One region of the Rathayibacter caricis DSM 15933 genome, then DNA from elsewhere that is predicted to be linked to it. Evidence: predicted binding sites of a transcription regulator. Region 1 holds the regulator's gene; the other holds the start of a gene.

Region 1 (10,534 bases):
GGAGAAGGACAAGGCCCGGGGCCTTGGTGAACTCGCTCATCGTCATCCTCAGTCTCGGGAGCCCTGGTGCGGAGGCGGCGCTCACGGGGAGCGGCGCCGACCACCGGCCGATCCTAGTTCGTGCGGAGCCCGCCCAGCCAATTCGAGAGCAGGCGCAGGCCCGCCGCGCCGGACTTCTCGGGGTGGAACTGGGTGGCCGAGAGCGGCCCGTTCTCGACCGCGGCGATGAAGGAGCCGCCGTGGTCGGCCCAGGTGACCGCGGGAGCGGGGAAGGGCGGCATGACGTCGAGCGACCACTCCCGAGCGCCGTAGGAGTGGACGAAGTAGAAGCGCTCGTCGGCGATGCCGTCGAAGAGCACCGAGCCCTCGGGAGCACTGACGGTGTTCCAGCCCATGTGCGGAACGACCTCGGCGGGCAGGAGGTCGACAGTGCCGGGCCACTCGCCCAGGCCCTCGCTCTCGACGCCGCGCTCGACGCCGCGCTCGAACAGCACCTGCATCCCGACGCAGATGCCGAGCACCGGGCGCCCGCCGGACAGTCGCTTGTCGATGATCTCGCCACCGCGCGCCGTCGTCAGGGCGTCCATGACCGCACTGAACGCCCCGACGCCGGGGACGAGCAGTCCGTCGGCCTCGAGCGCCTTCGTGCGGTCCGACGTCAGCTCGACGTCGGCGCCGGCGAGCTCGAGCGCCTTGACGGCGGAGTGGACGTTGCCGGATCCGTAGTCGTAGACGACGACCGAGGGACGGGCGCTCACAGGGCGCCCTTGGTCGAGGGCACGCCGACGACGAGCGGGTCGAGCGCCTTGGCCTGACGGAACGCGCGGGCGAACGCCTTGAACTCGGCTTCCGCGATGTGGTGGGGATCGCGTCCGCCGAGCACGGTGACGTGCACGGTGAGACCCGCGTTGAAGGCGATCGCCTCGAAGACGTGGCGCACCATCGAGCCGGTGAAGTGCCCGCCGATCAGGTGCAGGGCGAAGCCCTCCGGCTCACCGCTGTGCACCAGGTAGGGGCGTCCGGAGATGTCGACGACGGCCTGCACGAGGGCCTCGTCGAGCGGCACCAGCGCGTCGCCGAAGCGGGAGATGCCCGACTTGTCGCCGAGGGCCTGCCGGATGGCGGTGCCGAGCGCGATGCCGATGTCCTCGGCCGTGTGGTGGATGTCGATCTCGATGTCGCCCGTCGCCCGGACACGGAGGTCGGTGAGCGAGTGCTTGGCGAAGGCGGTGAGCAGGTGGTCGAAGAACGGCACGCCGGTCTCGAGGTCCGCGGTGCCGGTGCCGTCGAGGTCGATCGAGAGCTCGATGCTCGACTCGCTGGTGGCACGGCTGAGGGAGGCGGTGCGCCCGGATGCGGCGCTCGGAGAGGTCATGCGACCAGTCTATTCGCCGCTCCGCGGCCGCCCTCGGGCCGGGCGCTACTCGTGCGCGAGCGCTGCGGCGGGGTCGGCGTCGAGGGAGGGCAGGGACGCGAGGGCGTCGAGGAACGCCGTCGTCTCCTCCGCGGTGCCAGCGCTCACGCGCAGGTGGTTCGGGATGCCGACGTCGCGGATCAGCACACCCCGGGCGAGGAGCGCCTCGAAGGTCGCGCCCGGATCGGAGACTCCCCCGAAAAGCACGAAGTTGCTGCCGCTCGCGTGCGGGGTGTACCCGAGCTCGCGGAGGCCGACGACCATGCGGTCGCGCTGCTCGATGATGTCGCCGACCATCGCCAGCATCTCGTCGGAGTGCGCCAGAGCGGCGGTCGCGGCCGCCTGGGTGAGCGCGGAGAGGTGGTAGGGCAGGCGGACGAGGCGCAGCGCGTCGACGACGGCGGGGTCGGCGGCGAGGTACCCCAGACGCACGCCCGCGAAGGCGAACGCCTTGCTCATCGTGCGGGAGACGAGCAGCCGGGGGCGTCCTGCGAGCAGGCTCAGCGCGGTGGACGCGCCGGGGCCCCCGAATTCGGCGTACGCCTCGTCGACCACGACGATGCCGTCCGTGGCGTCGTAGACCGCCTCGACCGTCTCGAGGGAGAGGGGCGTGCCGGTGGGATTGTTGGGTGCGCAGAGGAAGACCAGGTCGGGCTGCGCACGCCGGACCTGCTCGGCCGCGTACTCGGCGCCGACCTCGAAGTCGTCCTGTCGCGGAGCGCCGATCCACTCGGTGCCGCTGCCGGAGGCGAGGATCGAGTACATCGAGTAGGTGGGCGCGAATCCGAGCACGGATCGCCCCGGGCCGCCGAAGGCCTGGAGGATGTGCTGCAGGACCTCGTTGGAGCCGTTCGCCGCCCAAACGCCGTCCGCGGTGAGACCGTGTCCGAGGTAGGCGGCCAGCGAGTCGCGCAGCTCCCGGAACTCGCGATCGGGGTAGCGGTTGACCGTCCGCAGGGCGATGGACACCCGCTCGACGATGTCGGCGATGACCCCGTCGGGGACCGGGTGGGTGTTCTCGTTTACGTTGAGTGCCACGGGGACGATCTTCTGCGGAGCGCCGTACGGCAGCTTCCCGCGGAGGTCGTCGCGGAGGGGGAGGTCGTCGAGAGTCGTCACCAGGGAATGGTAGCGGCGACAGGGGAACCGATCCGGATACTGCGCGCCCGCTCCCGCCGAGGCGGCAGCCGCCGGATCAGCGGGCCAGCTCGTACCCGGACGGAACGGCGAGCCGCTGCCCGGGCTCGAGGCCGGCGCTCGCCAGCTGGTTGAGCGAGAGGAGGTCCGAGACGACGTCGCGGGGGTCGTAGCCGGGAGCGATGTCCTCGGCGAGCGACCAGAGAGATTCCCCCGCACGCACCGTCACGTACTGGAACTGCACGTCGGACGACTCGCCGGAGGCGACCGCACCCCCGCCGTTGATGCCGAACACGAACGCTCCCGCGACGATCGGGAGAGCGCCGAGCACCGCCAGGACGCCGCGACCGCGGCGGGTGATCCGCAGGCGCACACGAGCGACGGCAGGCGACGCGACGGCAGGAGCCGCGATGACGGAGACCTGCGCCTCCGGGCCGGAGGTGACGCGGTGCTGGTCGATGTGCTGGTCGATCATGGGGATCGCTCCTTTCAGCAGGGACTCGGGGCGGACCTCGGCCGGGAGGCCGCCCCGAATCTCTGTTCCGAATATATCTTCGAATAAAACGAGAGGCAAGAGCCTGCCGCGTCGTATCCGTCGACGGATCGTACGACACACTCGAACGAATGTTCCGAACGGGAACCCTCGGCGGATACAGTTTCGAGAGCCCGCTGGTAGTACAGCAGCGACCACCGACATCGGTGATCGACGAGGAGCCGGGCGGGCGCGCACGCGGGGTGCGCGCCGAGAGAGGACGACGTGAGCGACGCGCAGACCGCCAAGGCGAAGCAGGGCACCGGACGGCGCCGGAAGAACCTGAGCGCGAAGCAGCTCGCGATCCTCGACGTGATCCAGCGCTCCGTCTCGAGCCGGGGCTACCCGCCGAGCATGCGCGAGATCGGCGACGCCGTCGGACTCGCCTCGCTCTCGAGCGTCACGCACCAGCTCAACCAGCTCGAGCTCAGCGGCTACCTCCGGCGCGACCCGAACCGCCCCCGCGCGCTCGAGATCCTCATCGACGTCCCGAGCTCCACCGAGGACGACGGGTCGTTCGAGTCGAGCGTCACGGTCGGGGACGCCGCCATGGTGCCGCTCGTCGGCCGCATCGCGGCCGGCGTCCCCATCACCGCCGACCAGCAGATCGACGAGGTGTTCCCCCTCCCCCGCCAGCTCGTCGGCAAGGGCGAGCTCTTCATGCTCAAGGTCGTCGGCGAGTCGATGATCGACGCGGCGATCTGCGACGGGGACTGGGTCGTCGTCCGCTCGCAGCGCACCGCCGAGAACGGCGAGATCGTCGCGGCCATGCTCGACGGGGAGGCCACGGTGAAGGTCCTCCGGCAGCGCGACGGCCACACCTGGCTGCTCCCCCGCAACTCCAACTTCGAGCCCATCCTGGGCGACGAGGCCGAGGTCCTCGGCAAGATCGTGGCCGTGCTCCGCTCGGTCTGAGCCGCTGCGGCCGTGCTCCGCTCGGTCTGAGCCGCTGCGGCCGTGCTCCGCTCGGTCCGAGCCACTGCGGCCGTGCTGCGCTCGGTCCGAGCCGCCGTGACCGTGCTCGCGCAGGCCGGTCAGGACATACGGAAGGGGCGGACGGCCGAGTGCCGTCCGCCCCTTCCGAGTTCCACTTCTCGACCACAGCCTCCACGGGGTCTCACCACGCCTCGACGGCCGCGTCGACCCTGTGCGCAGCAACGCCGCGGTCTCGTCGTAGCCGTGGGTGGTCAGGCCGCAGCCCGGGTCGATCCGGAGCTGGCGCCGGAACGGACGCGTGGACCCTCGGCCCTCCGGGGGCCACCGGAGGAAGGGCGGTGCCACGCCGTCGAGGAGCGGGACGAGCGTGAGGGAGTACGACGTCGGAGGAGGCGCTCGGCGCTCCGGAGACGACGGAGCGCCCACCTCCCCCCAGCGGGGGAAGCGGGCGCTCGCGTCGTGCGGTCAGGCCTCGACGGCCGCCGCGGGGGCGGCGAACTCGGCGAGCGAGCCCGCCAGGTCCTGGTGGACGAGCGCCTGGACGCGCGTCCCTCCGTCGACGTACTCGGTCGCCAGGATGCGGCCGCTGCGGTGCAGGTGCGACACCACGTCGCCGCGGTCGTAGGGGACGAGCAGGTCGATCTCGACGTCGGGCTCGGGCAGGATCTCGGCGATCCTGGCCTGCAGCTCGTCGATGCCCTCGCCGGTCCGCGCGGAGACGAAGACGGCACCCGGAGCGAGCCCGCGGAGGACGAGGCGCGTGCCCTCGTCGACCAGGTCGGACTTGTTGAAGGCGATGATCTCGGGGATCCCGCGCGCTCCGACCTCGCCGATCACGTCGCGCACGGTCGCGATCTGCCCGGCGGGATCGGGGTGCGAGCCGTCGACGACGTGGACGATGATGTCCGAGTCGGCGACCTCCTCCAGCGTCGAGCGGAACGCCTCGACCAGCTGGTGCGGCAGTGCGCGCACGAAGCCGACCGTGTCGGCGAACGTGTACAGCCGGCCGTCCGCCGTCTGGGCCTTGCGGACGGTCGCGTCCAGCGTCGCGAACAACGAGTTCTCGACGAGGACCCCGGCGTGCGTCATGCGGTTCAGGAGGCTCGACTTGCCCGCGTTGGTGTAGCCGGCGATGGCGACGGAGGGCACGGCGTTCCGCTTGCGGTTCGCGCGCTTCGCCTCGCGGGCGGGCTTCATCGCGGTGATCTGCTTGCGCAGTCGCGCCATGCGCGTGTGGATGCGGCGACGGTCGAGCTCGATCTTCGTCTCACCCGGTCCACGCGAGCCCATACCGGCTCCCGCGCCCACCTGGCCACCGGCCTGGCGCGACATCGACTCACCCCATCCGCGCAGTCGCGGGAGGAGGTACTCGAGCTGAGCGAGCTCGACCTGCGCCTTGCCCTCGCGGCTCTTGGCGTGCTGGCTGAAGATGTCGAGGATCACCGCGGTGCGGTCGATCACCTTCACCTTCACGACGTCCTCGAGTGCGCGACGCTGGCTCGGTGCGAGCTCGGTGTCGGCGACGACCGTGTCGGCTCCGAGGGCTGCGACGACTCCCGCGAGCTCCTGGGCCTTGCCCTTGCCGAGGTAGGTGCTCGGGTCGGGGTGCGGACGCCTCTGCAGCAGCCCGTCGAGGACGGTCGCGCCCGCGGTCTCGGCGAGGGCGGCGAGCTCGTGCAGCGAGTTCTCCGCGTCCTCGAGCGAGCCCTGCGAGTACACGCCGATCAGCACGACGTTCTCGAGGCGGAGCTGCCGGTACTCGACCTCCGTGACGTCCTCGAGCTCGGTGGACAGACCGGCGACGCGTCGCAGGGCCTGGCGGTCGGCACGGTCGAACTGCTCGCCGTCCGAGTCCTCGCCCTCGTGGCCCGAGGTCTGCAGCGCCTGTGCGCCGCCCGCGACGAAGCGCGAGTATCCCGCCGACCGCGACTGCGCGTTCGCCAGGACCCTCGAGACGACGTCCACGGCCTCGGTCGTGTCGGTCTCGTTCAGGTCTTCCGTCATCCGGATAACACTAACTCCTCAGCTGTTGATAAGTTCACTTCCCATGGCCGCCGAGCACTACTTCACGAACACTCCCGACGGCGACATCCGGCCCCGCAGGATCACGGCCCGTCTCGCGGGCCGCGACCTCGAGCTCACCACCGCCGGAGGCGTGTTCAGCCCCGGCCACGTGGATCTGGGAACGCGCGTCCTGCTGGACACCGTCCCCGAGCCTCCCGCCGGCGGGGACCTGCTGGACCTCGGCTGCGGCTGGGGCCCGATCGCCCTCGCGCTCGCCCTCGACGCACCGGACGCCCGGGTGTGGGCGGTCGACGTCAACCAGCGGGCGCTCGAGCTGGTCCGTCGCAACTGCGAGGAACTCGGCGTCACCAATGTCAACGCCGTGCTGCCCGAGGATGTTCCCGACGACGTGCGATTCAGCACGGTCTGGTCCAACCCGCCGATCCGGATCGGCAAGGTCGAGCTCCACGCTCTGCTCGAGCGCTGGCTCCCCCGCCTCGAGACCGGAGCGGACGCCTGGCTCGTCGTGCAGCGCAACCTCGGCTCCGACTCGCTCCAGACCTGGCTGACCGAGACGTTCGCCGATCGCCTGGAGGTGGAGCGCGCCGCCGTCTCCAAGGGCTTCCGCGTGCTGCGGACGACGCGGATCTGACGAGGCCGGCTCAGTCGATCCGGATCGTGCCGGTGTAGACGAGATCGGCCGGCCCCGAGAGACCCACGTGCTCACCCTCCTCCGTGGCGAACATCGACACCCCGAGGGTGCCGCCGGGCACATCGACGCGCCAGGACTGGGGAGCGCGCTCCCCCGCCCAGTAGCGGACCGCCAGGGCCGCTGCAGCGGCACCGGTGCCGCAGCTCAGGGTCTCGCCGCTGCCGCGCTCGTGCACGCGCATCCGGATGCGGCCGATGCCGTCGTGGATGAGCGGCTCCCCCGGCACGACGAACTCGACGTTCGCCCCGTCGACGGGCTCGGGATCGAGCTGCGGGATGTAGGTCAGGTCGGCGGAGTCGAGCTCCTCGTCGTTGCTGAGCGCGACGACGACGTGCGGGTTGCCGAGATCGATGCCGATGCCCGGACGCGCGACCTTGAGCTCCTTCGCGCGGACGAGGGGCTCGCCGCCCGCCAGTCGCCAGCGCCCGAGGTCCACCTGGAACCCCGCTCCGCTGCGGGTGACGTCGCGCACGCCGGCGCGGGTGCCGATCGGCAGCGTGTCACCGGGCTCGAGCCCGGCCAGGCCGCCGGCGAGGAGGAACGCGGCGTAGACCCGGATGCCGTTGCCGCACATCTCGGCGATCGAGCCATCGGCGTTGCGGTAGTCCATGAACCACTCGGCCTCCGGCTCCTCGGACAGCGAGGCGGCCCCCTCGGCGATCGCCTTCGAGCGCACGGCACGGATGAGGCCGTCGGCTCCGACTCCGAAGTGCCGGTCGCAGATCATCGCGATCTGCGCGGGAGTGAGCTCCACCTCGCCGTCCGGGTCGCTGAAGAGCACGAAGTCGTTGCCTGTGCCCTGGCCCTTGGTGAAGTGCAGCTCGATGGTCATGGCGGACAGCCTAGCGAGGGGACCGGCCGCCGAGCTGGGCGGCGTGGATCGCGCGCCCGAGCAGGTCCGGGGCTCCTGACGGGAGCCGATGGGCGTCGCGGTAGCGGCGGAACCAGCTGTTCTGCCGCCGCGCGTACCTCCGCGTCAGCGCCTGCGTGGAGGCGATCGCCTCCTCCTGCGTGGCCTCGCCCGCCCGCTGCGCGAGCGCCTGCGCGTAGCCGATGGCGCGGCTCGCGGTGACGCCGCGCTCGATACCCAGCGGGATCAGCGCGTCGATCTCGTCGAGCATCCCGTCGGCCCACATCCGCTCGACGCGGGCGTCGAGCCGAGGCACGAGCACCTCGCGGGGCGCCTCGAGGAACAGGAGCGCGGCTGGTCGCCACGACTGCGGTTCGTCCGACATCAGCGCGCTGTGCGGCGAGCCGGTCAGCTCGGCGATCTCGAGTGCACGGACGATCCGGCGCAGGTTGTGCGGGCCGATCCGATTGGCCACGTCCGCGTCGATCGCGCGCAACCGCGCGAAGAGCACGGCCGGGCCTTCGCGCTCCGCCGTCTCCTCGAGAGCGCGGCGGACGTCCGGATCGGTGCCGGCGAAGGAGAACTCGAACACGACACTGGACACGTAGAGTCCGGAGCCGCCGACCAGGATCGGCAGGGCTCCGCGCGACAGCACGTCGTCGATGACATGACGCGCCTCGGCCTGATAGCGGGCGACCGACGCCTCCTCCGTCACCTCGAGCACATCGAGCAGGTGGTGCGGGACGCCCCGGCGCTCCTCGGGCGCGAGCTTCGCCGTCCCGATGTCCATGCCGCGGTAGAGCTGCATGGCGTCGGCGTTCACGATCTCGGCCGCGCGGCCGGAGCCGAGCACCCATTCGGCGAGATCGAGGGCGAGCTCGGACTTGCCCGTGCCGGTCGCTCCGACGACGGCGATCACCTCCGGCTCGGGCGGCTCAGCGCTCGCCATCGAGGGCGTCGTAGATCGGAGTCGTGAGCGCCGCGGGGCGCACGCGGAGCGACGGCAGGCCGAGGGACACCCGCGGCGCGGCCCCCGCGGACGTCGGGGGCACTCCGCAGGACTCGGTCTGCGAGCGGTCCCACGCGTCGCCCGCCCGCGTGCGGCGGATGCGCAGCGGCGCTCCGTCCGCGGAGTCCGCCAGGAGGTAGAAGGGTGCCGCACGGGTGATCCGCACCGTGACGACGTCGCCCGGACGCGGCTGCTCCGACCCCGCGGGCACGTCGAAGTGCACCAGGCGGCTGTCTTCCGCGCGGCCGCTGAGCCGGTGGGTCTCGGCGTCGCGACGTCCCTCCCCCGTGGCGACGAGCACGTGCACCTCGCGCCCGACGACAGCGCCGTTCTCCTGCTCGCTGATCGCATCCTGGAGAGCCACCAGTCGCTCGTAGCGCTCCTGGACGACCTCCTTCGGCAACTGGTCGGGCATCGTCGCGGCCGGTGTGCCGGGGCGGATCGAGTACTGGAAGGTGAAGGCGGACGCGAACCGCGCCTCCTCGACGACCCGCAGCGTCTCGGCGAAATCGGCTTCCGTCTCGCCCGGGAAGCCGACGATGATGTCGGTGCTGATCGCCGCGTGCGGGATGCGCGCGCGGACGCGCTCGAGGATCCCGAGGAAGCGCTCGGAACGGTAGGAGCGGCGCATCGCCTTGAGGATCCGGTCGGACCCCGACTGCAACGGCATGTGGAGCTGCGGCATGACCGCGGGGGTCTCGGCCATCGCGTCGATGACGTCGTCGGTGAAGGCCGCGGGGTGCGGGCTCGTGAAGCGGATGCGCTCGAGCCCGTCGATCGTCCCCGCGGCGCGGAGGAGCTTCGAGAACGCCTGCCGGTCGCCGAACTCGACGCCGTACGAGTTCACGTTCTGCCCGAGGAGCGTCACCTCGATCGCGCCGTCATCGACGAGCGCCTGGATCTCGGCGAGGACGTCGCCCGGACGGCGGTCCTTCTCCTTGCCGCGGAGGGACGGGACGATGCAGAAGGTGCAGGTGTTGTTGCAGCCGACCGAGATCGACACCCACCCGCTGTAGGTCGAATCCCGCTTGGTGGGAAGGGTCGACGGGAAGACGTCGAGCGACTCGAGGATCTCGAGCTGCGCCTCGTCGTTGTGCCGCGCGCGCTCGAGCAGGCTGGGGAGCGCGCCCATGTTGTGCGTGCCGAAGACGACGTCGACCCACGGGGCCTTGTCGAGGATGACGTTCTTGTCCTTCTGGGCGAGGCAGCCGCCGACGGCGATCTGCATGCCCTCGTGCCGCCGCTTCACGGAGGCGAGGTGCCCGAGGTTGCCGTAGAGCTTGTTGTCCGCGTTCTCGCGGACCGCGCAGGTGTTGATGACCACCACGTCGGCCTCGGCACCGTCGGCCGGCACGTAGCCGGCCGCCTCGAGGGAGCCGCTCAGGCGCTCGGAGTCGTGCACGTTCATCTGGCAGCCGAAGGTGCGGACCTCGTAGGTCCTCGGACGGCTGCCGGCGGCGGGGACCGGAGCGGGGCTGAGCGTGGTCATGGTCTCGGATTCTACGCGCCGCCCGGAGACCCTCTTGAGCGGCGCGGCGACCGCCCGGGACGGCGGATCAGCGGAAGCGGACGCTCGAGCCGGGCTTGCGCACCGTCTCGCGCACCACGCGCTGCACGAGGGCACCGGAGTAGCCCCGGCGGGCGAGGAAGCCCGTCAACCGCCGCTCGGCGACCTCGTCCGACAGCGATCGCAGGCTCGGGAGGCGCTTCCGCGCGAGCTCCACGGCGGTGCGGTACTCGTCGTCGCCGTCGAGCTCGTCGAGCGCCCTCGCGATCGCGTCGGCATCGAGCTTGCGGGCGCGGAGCTCCTGCATGATCGAGGAGCGCCCGAGCTTCTTCCGCTCGCGCAGCTGCGTGACGAGCTGCTCGGCCATGCGGTGATCGTCGAGGTAGCCGAACCGGGCGAACCGGTCGAGGATCTCGAGCGCGTCCTTCTCGGC
Region 2 (10,534 bases), on a different contig from region 1:
GAGCCCTGTCGCGACACCGAGAACCTCAGCCGTCTTGCCGACGCCACCCTTACGGTTTCCGACTGCTGTGATGATGGCCACGGCGCCTCCCTTTCTGTCCGTCCATATTTCAATCTTACTGCACGTACGTCTTTACGTCTTGACGTAAATATTCTCGACAGAGCGGCGTGTGCCACCGTGTCGACCGCGACGCTAGATCCCGGCGTCAGTGCAATCTGCGACTCATCACGTTGAGCCGTACTTGAGTCGCCGGACGGTGGGCGTCCAGGGTTGTTGGTCCGTTCTCATCAGCTACAAATATTTACATAATGACGTATTTATTCTAAACTTGCGGTCCGGTTATCGGGTCTGGATTGGCTCCGCCAAAGCGCAACCCTACATCTGCTCAGGGCTCGTTACATACGTCTTTCCGTCATGACGTATTTATTTAAGCTAGACCGCTGGTGGATCTACCTCCAGAACCGACACCTCGATTAATTATTTACGTCATGATGTATTTATCTGCCACGTCCGCAGCATGGTGGCACAGTGGACAGCCAGGTCCACCAACGGTAGCGATGCAGGGACAGAACACAGCAATAAATATATCTGTCATGCCGTATTTATCCCGAGCGGCTCGATAATTACGTCAGGACGTATTCGTACGTACTCCGACCGTCCGCTTTGCTGCTTCGGCGGTCGGTCGCCCGAGCGGACTGCGGGGACGACACGAGCGTCACCGAGCATGCGCCGTTGCAAGCTCATCCCAGTGCGTTGTAGCGCGCGCTGAGAGCGCGTCTCGCTTCATCGACCACACCGGCCCTGTCCGGACACCGGCGCGGCCCAGCCCAATCGACGCGCGTCCATGTCGCTTGGTCACCGCGTCGATGGTCGCACCGAGGTTTTTGACGTCGAAGACCGGATCGAAGAAGTCGAGGTAAACGTGGGAGCCTTTGGGGGAGAGGTTGGTGAGGATCACGCCGGCTCGCACGTAACGGGCTCCTTCGCGGAGTCGAGGTCCTAACGTGCCGATCGCGGCCTTGACGATCGCTACGGGGTCGTCGGTCGGGACGGGGAAGCCGGCGAGTCCGCCGGCGGATTCGTAGGGCGCGTTGACGAAGGGAGATGTTGACGCGAAGACGCTCATGGTTTTGGTGACGGAGCCCTGCGCGCGGAGTCGGTGTGCGGCGCGTTGCGCGTAGACGGACAGCACCTGCTCCATGTCCGCGATCGTCGTGACGGGTGTGGCGAAGGAGCGGGAGAAGATCAGCTGGTCGCGGACTGTGCGGGCGGCCTCGAGGGGATGCAGTCGATGCCGCGCAGCTCGTACACGGAGCGCTGCAGGACGACGGAGAACTTCTTCCGGATGAGGGCGGGGTCTGCGTCGCGCAGGTCGCGGATCGTGTGAATGCTCAGTTCCGCGAGTCGCTTGCCGGTGCGGCCGGCGACACCCCATAGCTCGGTGACGTGCTGGGAGGCCATGAGTGCGTCGAGCTGCTCGGGGGTGTACCAGTCGGTGTCGCAGACTCCGCCGAGACGCGGGTGCCTTTTCGCGCCGCCCTTGTTGACGAACTTCGCGAGGGTCTTGCTCGGCCCGAATCCGACGCAGACGGGCAGGCCGATGTTCTTGGTGACGGCGGAGCGCATCGCGCGGCCGATCTTCGCCCGCTCGGCGACGTCTCCGTTGACGCCGAGGAAGGATTCGTCGATCGAGTACACCTCTTGCCAGGCGGAGTAGCGGCCGAGGAGTTCCATCACGCGGGCGGACAGCTCGCCGTACAGCTCGTAGTTGCTGGAGCGGGCGATGATCTCCGGGAGGCGGCGGGCGCGGATGAGGGGTTCGATCTTGAACCAGGGTGTGCCGTTCTCGATGCCGAGCTGTTTCGCCTCGTCGGAGCGGGCGACGACGCAGCCGTCGTTGTTCGAGAGGACGACGACGGGTCGGCCGTGGAGTTTCGGGTCGAAGAGCCGCTCGCAGGAGACGTAGAAGGAGTTGACGTCGACCAGGCCGATGCGCTGTTCAGAGCGCACGGTGGAGGTGGTGCAGGCAGACGGTGACGACGCCCCACACTTGGAGGTCGCTGAGCTCCGGGACGAGGATCGGCGGGTAGTCGGGGTTCTCGGCGCGGAGGATCACGCCGCTGACGGTGAGCTCGAGGCGTTTGACGGTGAGTTCGCCGTCGAGGATCGCGATGACGACGTTGCCGTGCTTGGGTGTGAGGGAGCGGTCGACGACGAGCTCGTCGCCGTCGCTGATGCCTGCGCCGATCATGCTCTCGCCGGAAACGCGGACGATGAAGGTGGACGTCTTGTCGCGGATGAGGTGGTTGTTGAGGTCGAGTGAGCCGTCGAAGTAGTCCTGGGCGGGGGAGGGGAAGCCAGCAGCGACCGCGTCACCGGCGACGAGGAACGCGAGTGTCACGACGCCCTGTGCCGGGATCGCGATGTTCTCAACGATCGTCACGCTCATCGGGATGCCTCCTCACATGCTCGAACGTATGTTCGATACAGTCCGAGTGTAAGTCGGAGGTTCCGACACTGATCCTGCGAACGGTGATTCCGCGCGGTGGTGGGGGAGTGGTCGAGCACGGTCGGGGTAGGGGTGGGCGTCGCGGGTTAGGCGGCGGTGGAGGACCACCAGAGGGAGCCGGGGGCGAGCATGCCGGTGCGTCCCCAGTGGAGTGCTTCGCGGTGATCCCCTCGGCCGGCGGCGTCGCGGGGGTAAAGCGGCCAGACGCGCTCACCGGGGGAGGGGTTCTCGAAGAGGGGGCGGCTGGTGACGTGTCGACGTCGTGGGCGTTCCCTGGGTGTAGAGGAGCGGTGGGCGAGTTCGGCTTGCCACCAGGCCCAGACCTCGCGCTCGACGCTGTACCGGTGCGCTCGATCCTCCAGCAGACCGTCGACTCCGAGGGCTCGTGCTGCAGCGGTCCGGAGATCGCGAGCCGCTCGGCGCCATCCGTCGGTGTGCTTGACGATGAGGCGATGACTGCGGAGCCGTGACAGGTTCGTCGCTGCGGTGCGAGACCCGACGCCCAGGAGGCGGGCGGTGACCTCGACGGTGACGGAGGCTTCACGGCGCAGCAGTGCGTAGACCTTCCCGGCGAGGTGTCCGAGACCGGCGCGGGTGAAGAGGTCGTGGCGTGCGTCGGTCAGTTCGTGCTCGATCAGGTCGAGGAGGATCGCGCGTTCTGAAAACAGCTGTCCGGGGGGGCGGGGGTTATTGAGTGGTTGTGTCCGGATGGTTTCGTACCCTGTGGAAAATGTGCCGGTCAAGCGCCATTCGCTCGCGTTGCTGCCATCGGCGCGGGCGATGAGCTGCACGTAGCCGTCCTCGCGCAACGTCCGCAGCGCGCTGGCAGCAGTGGTGCGACCCAGGCCGGAGAGCAGCGCGAGATCGCGGACGGACGCAGCAACGGTGCGCTTGCCGGTGTGCAGGGTGAGGTAGGCGAGGGCGGTGAGGATCGTCCGCTCCGAGGTGGCGCGCTCGGTGCGGCCCCACCGGCCGGGATTCACCCGGAACCGGTCGAGGAGGTCGCCGACGGCCGCCACGATACCCTCGAGCTCGGTCAGGTCGCGGGGTTCGCGCTGCCCGGGGAGGACAGCGTGCAGGGCCGCGAACTGCAACGCCTTCTCCCACTGCCGGCCGAGCCGATCGGCCGCTTCCTCACGTGAGCGAGCTCGGCGGCCGCCGCGGCCGGTGTTCTTGGTCCGGTAGTGCTCCATGCCCGGCGCCGTGCGGGCGGCGTGCTCCACGTCGGTCAGCGTCCAACCCGCGTGCGCGGCAGAGAGCAGGCACATGAACGCCGTCCACGACGGGTTCGCGCCACCGCCGACGGTCGCCATGTGGGCGGTCCCCGCGGCGCTCAGGCCACGGTGGGTGCGGTGCTGCGCATCAGCATCGGCAGGGGCAGGGGCAGGGGCGAGCGAAAGCGATCGAACGGCGGGGTGCCTCGCTTCGAGAGCTTGTGTCACCGCGTGCAGCGACTCAGCGTCTACCACCGCGTCCAGCAGATCCTCTGCTTGCCCGCGGAGCAGCGTCGACGCGCTGCCGTCGCGGTGCGGGGACAGGGGCGGGCGCGCGGCTCCCGTTCGCGGGTTACGCAGCATGCCGTGATCCAAGGTGCGGAAGTTGGCTCGAGCAGCGACCGCCAGCCGTGCAACATCAGCTGCAGACGCGCCGCCGCGGACCGCGACCCACAGATGGCGGCCCCCCGTGCCCGAGGACTGGCAGACGACGTGCGGGACCTGGTGATCGTGCAGAACTGCGGAGAGCGCATCGCAGTCGTCCGCGGCCTGCTCCATGAGGTCGGAGTCGACGCCGTGCGAGTCCTTGCCGTCGAAGTCGAAGCAGAGCAGCCGGAAAACGCCGGCGTCGTCCGCGAGATAGATCGCCCAGGGAGTGCTCGGAGCGACGGGGGAGACCAGGAACGCCGCCGGGTAGGAGTTCTCACCCAGGCGCCCGTAGGCGTCGCGGCGCATCGTCCGGACGGTATCGCGCGGGCTCAGCCGACGTGACAACGACCACGCGTCGCCGTCGGTCGCCAACGGCACACCGCTGCGGCGCGCCGAAAGATCCGCCATTGAATCTTCCAGCCCGTGATGTATTCTTTCGGGCATAGAGAAGCCTCCCGCGAGGGCTGGTGACTTGATTAGCTCGAGATCCCGGTCTTTGGTCGGATGGGGGATCCTGAGCTACGAAACTTGGTGAGGCCCGCTTCGGCGGGCCTCCTTCGTTTAAGCGGCTGAGATCGGCAGCTCCTCTGCTTGAGGTCGCGGTGCCGCGACGCGGGGGAGCGCACCGTTCGCCTGGACTAGCTGGTGCAGGAACGTATCGAGGTAGTAGGCCACGGAGACCCCACTCGCTGCGGCAGCCGCATGCACCTCCGCACGCACCTCTGGGGTGACGCGCGCCTGAAGCAGCACGGTGGGAGCATTGTCCGCTCGCTTTGCACGACCCTTGATTGCGCTCATACGAGCATTCTTCTGAGCGAATGCATACATCTCAGGGAGGCGGACCGGCGAGTCCACGAACCGGCGGCTCGGAATTTCGGCGCCGCCAACTAGCGCCTCGACGAAGGTTCGAACGGCGTCGGTTGCTGCCACGACACGCCGACCATCGAAGGTCGGCGTTGATCGGCGCAGGGGCATGGGTATGATGCAGGACATAGAGAAACCTCCCGTGAGGGCTGGTGACTTGATTAGCTCGAACCCCGGGAGCCTGGCAGCAATGGGGGAGCGGGCTACGAAACTTGGTGAGGCCCGCTTCGGCGGGCCTCCTTCGTTTAAGCGGCCGTCGTGCGTTCCTCCTGTGGGATGGGCAGCTCGTTGCGGAGGTCGCGGCGAGGGCGGGGTGCGTACTCGGGCATGCCGAGGGACTCGGCCGCTAGAGCGGTGATGTACTCGCCGTAGCTCAGCCCAGCGGCTGTCGCGTTGGCCTTGATGACCTCGGCAAGAGGCACTGCGGGTTTCGCCATGATGGGGACTCGCTGTCCCTTGCTCGGTCTAGCCATGAGCGAAATCATCCTGCGGTTCCGTTAACGGAAACGTTAGGTCGACGGTGTGTCGCCAAGTCCGCGCGCCGCATCGGCGCTCCTGCGGTGATCTTCGAGTCGCCCATCGCCAAGAGGGTCACCAGCATGGTCATCTCCCTTCGCCTGGACGGACTTCGTCGTAACGAAGTTGCGGCGCAGCTTCATCCGCGCCTCGCCTAACGTAAACGATACTACGCAAGAATTGTTAACAGTCATTTCGAAAGGTGAGCCCGATGCTGGCGATGGCGTTCGACACCGCCGTCATGTGCCGAGCGCCGTCCGAGGTGACTCTGTTGGTGAGGTAGGCGACGATGAGTCGACTGTCCGGGTCAGCCCAGGCGACGCAGACGTTGGATCCGTTGTGACCGAAGGCTCGCGGTCCGGCGACGGATCCGAGCGGCGGGTACAGGTTCGGGGTGCGTCCGCCGAGCTGGAAGCCATTCGCCCAGAGAATAGGGGTGCGTGCGAATCCGTCGACGTCAGCTTCGGTGGAGCTCGCGGCGGTTGCCTGCAGGAGGATCTCGGGTGGGACAACCTGCGCGCCGTCGCGGCCGCGTCCGTCGTTGAGCAGCATCTCGTAGAGCCGGGCGACGTCTCGGGCGGTCGTGGAGACGCCGGCGCTGGGAATCACGGCCATGCGGACGGAGCGGCTGTTCAATGCCGTCGTCGCCAGCGGTACCGAGCTACGGATGGGCACGCATCGGGAGAAGGCGTGTTCAGTGACGCCCAGCATCGTGTTGGTCGCGCCGAGCGGGGTGAGCAGCCACTCATCCATCAGCGGCCGCAGCCGCCTCCGGGTCGCGCGCTCGATCACCTCACCGAGGATGAAGCCGTAGGTGAAGACTTGATAGGAGGGCACAGCGCCAGGCACCGTCGATAGGTGGGCGTTTTCGATGTTGCGGATGGAGCGACGCCAGTCGGTCATCGCGAGCGCGTCACCGAGCAGCCCTCGCGACGTCGAGAAGCCGGCCCGGTGGTGAAGCACCTGCCGGAGAGTGATAGAGCCCTTTCCGTGACGGGCGAACTCGGGCCAGTAGTAGGACACGGCAGCATCGAGGTCGAGGACCGAGGCCGCGGCCAGCTGGTGCACCAAGATGCTCAGGTACGGCTTGCTGACGGACCATGACCAGAAGAGGCCATCGGGTCCGTGCCCCTGGGCGTGGTCGACCAGGACCTCGTCGTCGCGGAGGACGACGAGCTGCGCGGACCCTCCTCGTTGGCGGACGAGGTTCAGCACCGGAGCAAGAGAGTCGTGCACGTGCTCTCCCTCCGTAGCGCCGGCGCCGCCTCCGAAGCCGGAAGGGGGCTGTCGAAAGTAACAGTCCTCTCGGACGGAGGGCTACCGTGGACAGCATGGCTGCGAGAACTGGTAACGGCGCGTCCGAGTACTCGATGCGCGTTCACGCCGCGATCAAGGCTCTGATGGGCAAGGCGGGCCTCTCCAACGTGGACTTCGCGGCGCGCACCGACATGACGTTGACCTACTTCTACGCCCGCATGCGCGGCGACGCGATGTTCGACACCAACGACCTCGAGCGCATCGCTCGCGTCCTGGGTGTGAGAGTCGCCCACATCTTCACGATCGCGGACGATTTTGGTGCACCCGCTGAAGAGATCGATGAGATGGTCGTCCTCACGAACGGCGCCGAGTTCGCTAGGCGCCTAAGCGTCCTCTTGCCAGCGGGTACGAACGATGATGTCGCAGGGATCCCAGTGCCGCGAATCATCGAGATGCTGGGCGCAACATCGCACTTCGGCGTGACACAAAGCGAGCTCACCCGTCTGGCATCTCATTTTGAAGTCCCTGAGGCGTTTTTGACCGAGCTAGTCACGTCTGAAGACACAGCCATGATCGAAGCGGACCTCGAGCTGCGTCGGGCGCTCGCGTCGAAGGGCGTTGAGACTCTGGCCGCTCGGTCTCTCGGAGGGAGCCTGTCGCCGGCCGCCATCCGCGGTATCGCCGCTTCCATCCGCGCTTTGCGCAAGTAGCTACTGCGATCTGGAAGGGAAATTCATGAACGACCCGTGGCTCGTGAATAACGAGATTCGCCAGACCGCCGAGCGCGCCTTCGCTGACATCTTCACCGAAGAGTACCCGGGAGAACTGTCGACCGAAGAAGCGATTATTGAGCGGGCCGAGGAAGTCCTCGGCGCCGAAATCGAGGTGTATCAGGGCGGTGACGAGTCCTGGGAGAACTACCTTGCACTAACGCTGACGGTCACAATAAACGTGTTGATGCCGAGCAAATATAAGATTCTTATCCGCAGCGACAAAAAAAGCATATTATCGGATGTTTAATGTGTTCCACGAGCTGGCGCACATTCTCCTCGGTCATCCTCCGAGCGAAGTGCAGCTTCCCGACACTTTGAACTTCGAGTCCATGGGCGTCACGACCGGCGACAGCGCCGTCCGTCACGCGAAGCAGTTCGTGTTCGACGGGGAAGAAGTCACTCCGGCTCGCCGCGTCATCGAGGGCGAGGCGGAGGAGTTCGCCCGCCTGATGGTGTCGCTGGTGATGCACCCGCGGTACCGGACAGGAGAGCGGAGGTTCGGCTAGGTGAGCCCGATCGAAAGCTTCTTCTTCACCGCCACTTTCCTCGCCGTTGTCCCTTACTTCCTTGGCTGGTTCGTCGCGATAATTTTGCGCCGGCGGCCGCCGACGCGGCCGTGGGTCGCCGCGGGATTCGGGTCTGTCGCCCTACTTGCACTCGGCGCTTGGCCCTGGCTGCCCCTCGAGGAGGCTGACGGGCTGCTGGGCGGGACGAACATCTACTACTGCGTGATGATCGTCGCCGCCGGCACGGCGTTGTGGCTACTGGTCGAGGCCGTCACTGACGTCGGTCGTGTGCGTTGGCGTTCGCTTGGGCTCCTCGTCGTCTGGATCGGCGCTTATGTGGCGGCCTTCGCGGCCATCGACCGTCCGGAGACGTCACCGAAGTTCTCACACGAGACGGTCGAACAGCTCCCGATGATCCTGTGCAGCGGCATCTACTTCCTCGGGCTCATCGTTCTTTTCGTGAGACTGATCCTCAAGATCCGGAAGTACCCGCGCCTCGCCTCCTGGCCCTTTACGGTCGGCGGAGGGCTCATCATCACAGCCTCCGTCAGTGAAATCACAGGAATGATCGTCGCGCGTACAGCACCCAACTCGACACTGGTGACAGACAGTCTCTACTTGGTATTCACGCCGGGATTCTTTGGTGGAACGCTGTTGTTCACGGCTGGCCTGTGCAGCTTCCCGCTTCGGCGCACAATTCGTGACGTCGCGGTCGATCTGTGCTCGCGAAATCTCGTCGGAATGTTGACAGCGCGGGAGATTTCCGCCCCACCGGTGTCCTTCGTAAGAGAAGGCACCGACAGCGAGAAGAAGCTTGTCCGCTTGATGACGCTTCAAGTTCGAGTCACTGATGCCGTTATGGTCGGTGCGATGAAACTGAATGACACCGAAAATAATGCCGTTTATCGGGCAGAGCGCTTGATCGACGGCGAATTGCTAGCAGCAGGTATGGGATGGAACAAATGAACAAGATGATCGTCGGAGCAGCCGCAGCAGGAGGCCTCGCCGTCGCTGGCGTCGTCGGCTCGATCTTCGCCGCTCGGCAGGTCGTTCTTCCCGTCGACCCGCCTGAGATCCCGATCCTCCGCCAGGACGGGAAGACGATGACCCTTGCCGTCGACGGCAAGACCGTCTCCCCGGGCATCCTCGGGGTCTTTCGCACCGACCGGACCGGACACGCGACGCTCAGCCGACCGATCCACACCGACCCGGTGACAGGTGCGACCACCCGGCGTATCGAGTCGACCTGGGGAGCGAGCTTCGCCGGGGAGAAGGCCGTCATCTGCGAGGGCGACGTCTTCGCCGGGCCGGAAGCGGTCGACCCCGACTTCGTGGAGGTCCTCGTCCCGGGCCCCCTGGGGGACTGCCCAGCGTGGCAGTTCGGACCGGACGAGAACGCCGAGTGCACGTGGGCGATCCACGTGCACGGCATCCGCACCAAGCGCATCCACGCGCTCCGCAGCGTCCCCGCGATGACCGCGCTCGGCTACACGTCCCTGGTGGTCTCCTTCCGTGGCGATGGAGACGGGCCGGCGGTTCCTCACAGCGCCTCGATGCTCGGTCAGCGCGAGTGGGCCGACGTAGCCGCGGCGATCGACTACGCAGCCGCCCATGGCGCGAAGAAGATCGTCCTAATCGGCTGGTCCCTCGGCGGTGGCGTGGCGCTGCTGGCTGCAGAGCGCACGAGCCGCCGCGACCTGCTCTCGGGCCTCGTCCTCGTTGGACCGGCGCTGAACTGGAAGACGGCGATCGAGCAGGGCGCTGTGGAGATGGGGTTGCCTCGTCAGGTCGCGATCCTCGGCCTCGTCGGCTTGCGCAGCAAGCTCGCGAGCCGTCTCGTCGGCCTCCCTGAGCCTGTCGACTTCGATGCGCTCGACTGGGTGCGCGAGCCCCGCGCCGCGGCGCTGGGCTGCCCGATCCTCCTGTTCCACTCCGCCGGCGACACGACCCTCCCGATGGAGGTATCCCAGCGGTTCGCGAAGCTGAACGCGCCCGCTGTGGAAATGGTCGAGACGGCGGCTACCGCTCACAACACCGAGTACAACGTCGATCCCGAGGTCTTCGACTCGACCATCGCTCGATGGATTTCGCAGCACCAGTAACGAAAGCGCTAGCACTGGCCTACTGTTAATGCCATGGGGGCTCTTCATGGCGCATCACGAGTGGACCGTGCACACTCCGACGACGGCCGGGCCATCGAGACGCGATGGTCCGCCGTCGTTCACTTCTTCCGGCTCGGTAACAGCCACTCCGTCGACTGCGACTGCCGCTGCTGCCTGGCGACCCGCGAGCCGTCGATGGCTGACGACGACTTGGACGCGCGGACGGGCCTCGTGCGCCACTACCCCGTCTCCGAACTCGAGGATGCCGCGGAGGACGCGGTGCTGCGAGCAGTGACGCTGGAAACGTACTGGTTCGGCCGAGACGTCATCGCGGCCGGCTACGAGCTCCACTCCGGAGAACGAT

The links. The regulator LexA, encoded in region 1, represses DNA repair genes until DNA is damaged. The targets are predictions, from matches to a motif close to TCGAACANNTGTTCGA.
Positions count from the first base shown of each region.
Region 2: C1I63_RS19145 (LexA family protein) is a predicted target of LexA. The motif match lies at 2,470-2,485, and genes of this name have one in related genera.

Region 1 is NZ_PZPL01000001.1:3,423,508-3,434,041, forward strand. It holds gene priA (bifunctional 1-(5-phosphoribosyl)-5-((5-phosphoribosylamino)methylideneamino)imidazole-4-carboxamide isomerase/phosphoribosylanthranilate isomerase PriA) at 1-40, opposite strand, end outside; gene hisH (imidazole glycerol phosphate synthase subunit HisH) at 114-758, opposite strand; gene hisB (imidazoleglycerol-phosphate dehydratase HisB) at 755-1,375, opposite strand; gene C1I63_RS15995 (histidinol-phosphate transaminase) at 1,421-2,533, opposite strand; gene C1I63_RS16000 (LysM peptidoglycan-binding domain-containing protein) at 2,610-3,026, opposite strand; gene lexA (transcriptional repressor LexA) at 3,309-3,998, shown strand; gene hflX (GTPase HflX) at 4,485-6,023, opposite strand; gene C1I63_RS16015 (class I SAM-dependent methyltransferase) at 6,067-6,675, shown strand; gene dapF (diaminopimelate epimerase) at 6,686-7,567, opposite strand; gene miaA (tRNA (adenosine(37)-N6)-dimethylallyltransferase MiaA) at 7,578-8,534, opposite strand; gene miaB (tRNA (N6-isopentenyl adenosine(37)-C2)-methylthiotransferase MiaB) at 8,521-10,083, opposite strand; gene C1I63_RS16035 (regulatory protein RecX) at 10,151-10,534, opposite strand, start outside.
Region 2 is NZ_PZPL01000002.1:214,528-225,061, forward strand. It holds gene C1I63_RS19135 (ParA family protein) at 1-81, opposite strand, end outside; gene C1I63_RS20400 (DUF4113 domain-containing protein) at 716-1,201, opposite strand; gene C1I63_RS20405 (Y-family DNA polymerase) at 1,246-2,010, opposite strand; gene C1I63_RS19145 (LexA family protein) at 2,000-2,449, opposite strand; gene C1I63_RS19150 (hypothetical protein) at 2,596-4,458, opposite strand; gene C1I63_RS19155 (hypothetical protein) at 5,262-5,453, opposite strand; gene C1I63_RS19160 (serine hydrolase domain-containing protein) at 5,716-6,747, opposite strand; gene C1I63_RS19165 (helix-turn-helix domain-containing protein) at 6,864-7,499, shown strand; gene C1I63_RS19170 (hypothetical protein) at 7,525-7,809, shown strand; gene C1I63_RS19895 (hypothetical protein) at 7,892-8,068, shown strand; gene C1I63_RS19180 (hypothetical protein) at 8,069-9,034, shown strand; gene C1I63_RS19185 (alpha/beta hydrolase family protein) at 9,031-10,170, shown strand; gene C1I63_RS19190 (hypothetical protein) at 10,231-10,534, shown strand, end outside.